DNA from 2 places in the Streptomyces sp. NPDC100445 genome. Region 2 is predicted to be linked to the other one. Evidence: riboswitches for the same ligand, from Rfam matches in the RefSeq annotation. Region 2 holds a riboswitch; the other holds the start of a gene.
The links. Region 2 has a riboswitch for glycine ahead of gcvT (glycine cleavage system aminomethyltransferase GcvT). Riboswitches for the same ligand answer to the same signal wherever they lie in the genome.
Positions count from the first base shown of each region.

Region 1: another riboswitch for glycine. It lies ahead of gcvP (aminomethyl-transferring glycine dehydrogenase); the one in region 2 lies ahead of gcvT (glycine cleavage system aminomethyltransferase GcvT).

Region 1 is NZ_JBIVZV010000017.1:159,271-162,671, reverse strand. Features, by position in the region: gene ACIQVT_RS32835 (DNA polymerase IV) at 1-1,181, shown strand, start outside; gene ACIQVT_RS32830 (PRC-barrel domain-containing protein) at 1,085-1,531, opposite strand; glycine riboswitch at 1,594-1,688, shown strand; gene gcvP (aminomethyl-transferring glycine dehydrogenase) at 1,862-3,401, shown strand, end outside.
Region 2 is NZ_JBIVZV010000012.1:34,506-37,906, forward strand. Features, by position in the region: gene gcvH (glycine cleavage system protein GcvH) at 1-262, opposite strand, end outside; gene gcvT (glycine cleavage system aminomethyltransferase GcvT) at 399-1,517, opposite strand; glycine riboswitch at 1,676-1,777, opposite strand; gene ACIQVT_RS26100 (AAA family ATPase) at 1,940-2,641, shown strand; gene ACIQVT_RS26105 (enhanced serine sensitivity protein SseB) at 2,746-3,401, shown strand, end outside.

The sequences.
Region 1 (3,401 bases), on a different contig from region 2:
GCGCCGACATCCGGGCGGTCACGGGGCTCACCGGGTCGGTGGGGCTCGCCGCGTCCAAGATGCTCGCGAAGATCGCCTCCGAGCAGGCCAAGCCGGACGGCCTGGTGCTGATCGAGCCGGGTACCGAGCGGGCGCTGCTGGGACCGATGCCGGTGCGGACCCTGCCGGGGGTCGGGCCGGCCACCGGGGACCACCTGCGCCGGGCCGGGATCACCACGGTGGAGGAGCTGGCGGAGGCGGGTGAGGACGAACTGGTCCGGATGCTCGGCAAGGCGCACGGTCACGCGTTGTACGCGATGGCCCTGGCCCGTGACGAGCGGCCGGTGGTGGCCGAGCGGGGCACCAAGTCGATCTCGGTGGAGGACACGTACGACGTGGACATCCACGACCGGTCGCGGGTCGGCCTGGAGGTGCGGCGGCTCGCCGACCGGTGTGTACGGCGGCTGCGCGAGGCCGGGCTGTCCGGGCGGACCATCGTGCTGAAGGTTCGCAGGTACGACTTCTCCACGCTGACCCGTTCCGAGACGCTCAGGGGGCCCACGGACGATCCCGCGGTCGTCCGCGAGGCGGCGGCGCGGCTGCTGGACTCCGTGGACACCACGGGCGGGGTGCGGCTGCTCGGCGTCGGCGTGTCCGGGCTCGCCGACTACACGCAGGAGGACCTGTTCGCGCAGGCGGCGGGGGAGCGGGCGGAGGACCTCGCCGAGGAGGCGGTGGTCCCGGCCCCGGTGGAGCGGGCCGAGCCGGCCGAGCGGCAGTGGCGGGCCGGCCAGGACGTGCGGCACGAAGAGTGGGGACACGGGTGGGTGCAGGGCAGCGGACTGGGCCGGGTCACCGTGCGCTTCGAGACACCGCAGTCCGGGCCGGGCCGGGTGCGGACGTTCCGGGTCGGTGATCCGGCGCTGGCACCGGCCGAGCCGCTGCCGCTGGTGACGGACCCGGACCTCGCCGGCCCGCCGTACCTTCCCGGGCCGGCGGACGGGCCGCCGTCCGCGCCTCTTCCGCCGTCACTGCCGCCGGCGGCTGTCACGGGCGCCCCGGCCGGTGCGGGCCGCCCGGACGCCGGGCGGCCCGGCGGCGGGGATCAGGGGCCCGGCGTCGAGCGTGACTCCTCCGTAGAGGCCAGGGTGCCGAAGTCGTGGTCGGGCAGCGCGGACGGGGGCGCCGTGTCGAGACCGTAGTGGCGGTAGAGCTGGAGTTCCTGCTCGGGGGAGAGGTGGCGGCCCACACCGAAGTCGGGGGCGCCCTTGATCAGGGCGCGGTCGAACGGGACGTGCAGGATGCCGTCGCGCAGTTCGCTCGGCTCCAGGGGGACGAAGGCGTCCCGGGAGAAGAGACTGGTGCGTACGGCCGCCCATTCGGGTACGCCGGTGGCGTCGTCGAGGTACACCTCGTCGATGGTGCCGATCTTGTTGCCCTTGACGTCGAACGCCTTGCGGCCGATCAGGTGGCGCGGATCGATGTCGGTCTGCACGGTCCCTCTCTCTCCACGTGGTCGCAACTCATCCGTAAGCACTACGAAAGAGCACATTCAAGGAGGCGGCCACTCGAGGGCTCGGCTGTTGACCCCGCTGGTAGGCTGACAGCGGCTGCTGACCCCGCGCGGGAGAGTCCTCCGACCACGTCGGAGGCGCCGAAGGAGCAAATCCTCCCCGGAATCTCTCAGGCTCACGTACCGCACGGGCGAGGTCACTCTGGAAAGCAGGGCGGGTTGCACGGCGTCCGCCCTCACCGACGGTGAAAGCCGGTGCCCGCGCGGGCCCGGTGAAGCTCTCAGGTCGAGATGACAGAGGGGGAGGCCGTCGGGGTATCCGTACCGGGGTGCCCCTCGAAGGTCGCGTCAGACCAGGAGGCCTCCGCAATGACCGCCCACCGCATTCCGCTCTCCGAACTCGAAGCGGGCATCCCGTTCGAGCAGCGCCACATCGGCCCTGACCAGGAGGCGCGGGCGAAGATGCTCGCGCACGTCGGGTACGGCTCGCTGGACGAGCTGACCGCCGCCGCGGTGCCGGACGTGATCAAGAACGCCGACGCCCTCGACCTGCCGGACGCCCGCACCGAGGCCGAGGTGCTCGCCGAGCTGCGCTCCCTCGCCGACCGCAACCAGGTCCTCGGTTCGATGATCGGTCTCGGCTACTACGGGACGTTCACGCCGCCCGTCATCCTGCGCAACGTCATGGAGAACCCGGCGTGGTACACGGCCTACACGCCGTACCAGCCGGAGATCTCCCAGGGCCGCCTGGAGGCTCTGCTGAACTTCCAGACGGTGGTCGCCGACCTGACCGGCCTGCCCACCTCCGGTGCCTCCCTGCTGGACGAGGGCACCGCCGCCGCCGAGGCGATGGCGCTCTCCCGGCGCATGGGCCGCAACAAGAAGGGCCTGTTCCTGGTCGACGCGGACGTGCTGCCGCAGACCATCGCCGTGATCCAGACGCGTGCCGAGCCGGCCGGCGTCGAGGTGGTCGTCGCCGACCTCGGCGACGGCATCCCGGCCGGGATCGCCGAGCGCGAGATCAACGGCGTGCTGATCCAGTACCCGGGCGCCTCCGGTGCCGTGCGGGACATCAAGCCCGTCATCGACCAGGCGCACGGGCTCGGCGCCCTGGTGACGGTCGCCGCCGACCTGCTCGCGCTGACCCTGCTGACCTCCCCGGGCGAACTGGGCGCGGACATCGCCGTCGGTACCACGCAGCGCTTCGGCGTGCCGATGGGCTTCGGCGGCCCGCACGCCGGCTACATGGCCGTCCAGGAGAAGTTCGCGCGCAGCCTGCCCGGCCGCCTGGTCGGCGTCTCCGTCGACGCCGACGGCAACAGGGCCTACCGCCTGGCGCTCCAGACCCGTGAGCAGCACATCCGCCGGGAGAAGGCCACCAGCAACATCTGCACCGCGCAGGTGCTGCTCGCCGTGATGGCCGGCATGTACGCCGTCTACCACGGCCCCGAGGGCCTGCGGACCATCGCCCGCCGCACGCACCGTTACGCCACCCTCCTCGCCGCGGGACTCAGCGCCGGCGGGGTCGAGATCGTCCACGGCGCCTACTTCGACACCGTCACCGCGCGCGTGCCCGGCAGGGCCGCCGAGGTCGTCGCCGCCGCCCGGGACCAGGGCGTCAACCTGCGCCAGGTCGACGCCGACCACGTCTCCATGGCCTGCGACGAGACCACCGGGCGGGCCCAGCTGGCCGCCGTCTGGACCGCGTTCGGTGTCGAGGCCGACACCGAGGCGCTGGACCCGGTGGCCGAGGACACGCTGCCCGAGACGCTGCTGCGCACCGACGCCTACCTCACCCACCCCGTCTTCCACCAGCACCGCTCCGAGACCGCGATGCTGCGCTACCTGCGCAGGCTGGCCGACCGCGACTACGCGCTCGACCGCGGCATGATCCCGCTGGGCTCCTGCA
Region 2 (3,401 bases):
GGTCGTTGACGACGTCCTCGTTGATCTCGGTGACCTCACCGCCGACCGGCGAGTACAGGTCGGAGACCGACTTGGTGGACTCCAGTTCACCGCAGGTCTCGCCCGCCTCCACGGTGGTGCCGACCTCGGGGAGCTGGGCGTAGACCACATCGCCGAGCGCGTTGGCCGCGAACTCGGTGATGCCGACCGTCGCGACGCCGTCCTCGGCGGTCGACAGCCACTCGTGCTCCTTGCTGTAGCGCAGCTGCTGGGGGTTGCTCATGGCCTGGATTCTCCTGTACGCGCGGGAGTGCTGATGAAGGGGGGACGGTGCGAACTGCTCGTGAGCAGGGTGAATGTGCGCAGGGTCACGTCCGGCGGCGCGGGGCGTCCGCCGGGAGCGCCACCGCGCCCAGTGTCTACTTCTGGCGCTTGTAGAACGGCAGCGCCACGACCTCGTAGGGCTCGTGGGTGCCCCGGATGTCCACGCCGACGCCCTCGGTGCCCGGCGTCGCGTACGCCGCGTCGACGTACGCCATCGCGATCGGCCTGCCCAAGGTGGGGGAGGGGGCGCCGGAGGTGACCTCGCCGATCACCTGACCGCCGGCGACGACGGCGAAGCCGGCGCGCGGCACCCGGCGGCCCTCGGCGATCAGGCCGACGAGGACCCGGGGCGCCGTCGCCTCGGCGCGGGAGGCGGCCGCGGTGAGCGCCTCCCGCCCGACGAAGTCCCCGTCCTTCTCGAACTTGACCACCCGGCCGAGCCCGGCGTCGAACGGGGTGAGCGCGGTGGTCAGCTCGTGCCCGTACAGCGGCATGCCCGCCTCCAGGCGCAGGGTGTCCCGGCAGGACAGGCCGCACGGCACCAGGCCGACGCCCTCGCCGGCCTCGGTCAGCGCCTCCCACAGCCGTACGGCGTGCTCCGGGCGCACGAACAGCTCGAAGCCGTCCTCGCCGGTGTAGCCGGTACGGGCGATCAGCGCCGGGACGCCGGCGACCGTGCCGGGCAGCCCGGCGTAGTACTTCAGGCCGTCCAGGTCGGCGTCGGTGAGCGACTTCAGGATCCCGGGGGACTCGGGGCCCTGCACGGCGAGCAGCGCGTAGGCGTCCCGGTCGTCGCGGACCTCGGCGTCGAAGCCGGCGGCCCGCTCGGTCAGCGCGTCCAGCACCACCTGGGCGTTGGAGGCGTTGGCCACGACCATGTACTCGGTCTCGGCCAGCCGGTAGACGATGAGGTCGTCCAGGATGCCGCCGTCGGCCCGGCAGATCATGGTGTAGCGGGCGCGGCCCACGCCGACTGAGGCGATGTTGCCCACCAGGGCGAAGTTCAGCAGGGCGGCCGCACCGGCGCCGGTCACGGTGATCTCGCCCATGTGGGAGAGGTCGAACAGGCCGGCCCGGGTGCGCACCGCGAGGTGCTCGTCGCGCTCGGAGCCGTAGCGCAGGGGCATGTCCCAGCCGGCGAAGTCGGTCATGGTCGCGCCGAGTGCGCGATGCACGGCGTCCAGCGCGGTGTGGCGGAGTGGGGTGCTGCTCATCGGTCGGTCGTCTCCCAGGGCATACGGACGGGGCGAGGAACGTTCCTCCCCATCTGTCATCGAAAACCTGAGAGGTTCGCCACGACCGCCACGGGGACGGTCACGGCTTGCACCGTGGGTGGGGCCGCTGATCGCTGCGGCCCGCTTTTCAGATGTGCCTCGCCCGCGCGGTAACGGGGCCTGAGAGATTCAAGGGAGGGACTTGCTCCTTCGGCGCCCCAGGGGTCCGAGGGACCTGGGGACTCTCCCGCGCGGATTCAAGCGGCCGGTATGCAGTTGGCGCGCACATCATCGCATGAGACCCCGGCTTCTGTAACCGACCTGTGGCACGACCCGCACCGAACCACCGGGCACGGGCCATTACCTTCTCTTTAACTTCGATGGGCAGGACATGACCGAGCCCACAGGGGAGGACGAATACGGTGCACAGGACTCCGGCGTACGTCACCGCCGCCACCGGCCTCGCGGTGCCGAAGCAGCCCCCCGCCCCCGCCCCCGCCCGCCGCTGGGCACCCCCGGCCCCGGTCGTCCGGGACCTGCGCGACCGCGCCGGCCGCGGCCCGCGCGCCCTGGTCTTCGGGCCGCGCGACGTGGTGGTGATCACCGGGCTGCCCGGCAGCGGCAAGTCCACGCTGATGCGGCGCGCCGTCACCGGCCGCCGCGTCGACTCCCAGGACGCCCGCGACCGCTTCGCGGCCCGCCTGCCCCGCGCGCTGCCGTACGGGCTCTACCGCCCCCTGGTCCGCCTCGCGCACTACGCCGGCCTGCGCCGCGCCCTGCGCACCGGCGACGGCGTCGTCGTCCACGACTGCGGCACCCAGCCCTGGGTGCGTGGCTGGCTCGCCCGCGAGGCCCGCCGCCGTGGTGGCACCCTGCGCCTGCTCGTGCTCGACGTCGCGCCCGAGGTGGCGCGGGAGGGGCAGCGGGAACGGGGACGCGGGGTCTCCCGGTACGCCTTCCGCCGCCACCGCCGTACGGCGGCCCGGCTGCTGCGTGCGGTGGAACGGGGGGAGCTGCCCCCGGGCTGCGGCTCGGCGCTGCTGCTGGACCGCCCCGCCGCGGACGCCCTGCACCACCTGACCTTCGCCACCAGGGACCTCCACCGAACGCCCCGCACCACCTGACCTTCGCCACCCGGGAGCGCCGTCGACGTGCGCCCCGCCGCGATGTCACAGCCACCCGATAGCCTTCAACCTCACAGCAGTGGTTCCCAGCAGGCGGTAGGCACATGGACTTCCCGGCGGACCTTCCCGCGGACTTCCCGGCACAGGCACACCCCCAGCCGCACGGCGGTTGGCCCGGCAACGAGCTGGAGGAGGTGCTCTCGGCCTCCCTCGGCGTGCCCACGGCCGGCGGCCGGATCATCGAGGTCCTCGGCCGCAGCTTCCTGTGGATACCGCTGCCGGCCGGCGGCGGCCCGGACAGCGGCCCGTTGGACCTGCCCACCCTCGACATCGAGGGGCAGGTGTACGTGCCGGTGTTCAGCTCCGAGGAGCAGTTCCGCCAGGCGGCCGGCTCCCACATGTCCTTCGCCGTCGCCCCCGCCGTGGAGTTCGCCCGCGGCCTGCCGCCGCAGGCGGGCCTCGCCGTGAACCCGGGGGGCGTGGTCGGCATCCCGCTGCCGCCCCAGGCCGTGGCCGAGCTGTGCCGGGTGGGTCGCACCCCGCTGGACGGCCCCGGCAGCGGCGGCCGGGTCCGCCTCTTCGAGCCGGACTGGCAGGACGACCCGGTCGACTTCCTCTCCGCCGCCTCCGCCGAGTTCGCGGACACCGGCGTGGTGGTGACCGCCCGCCGCTGCCTCGCCGCCGTCGAGACGGAGGAACCGTCGCTGTTCGTCGGCGTGGAGCTGTCCCGGTGGGACGGTGACCTGCGCGCCGTGCCGCT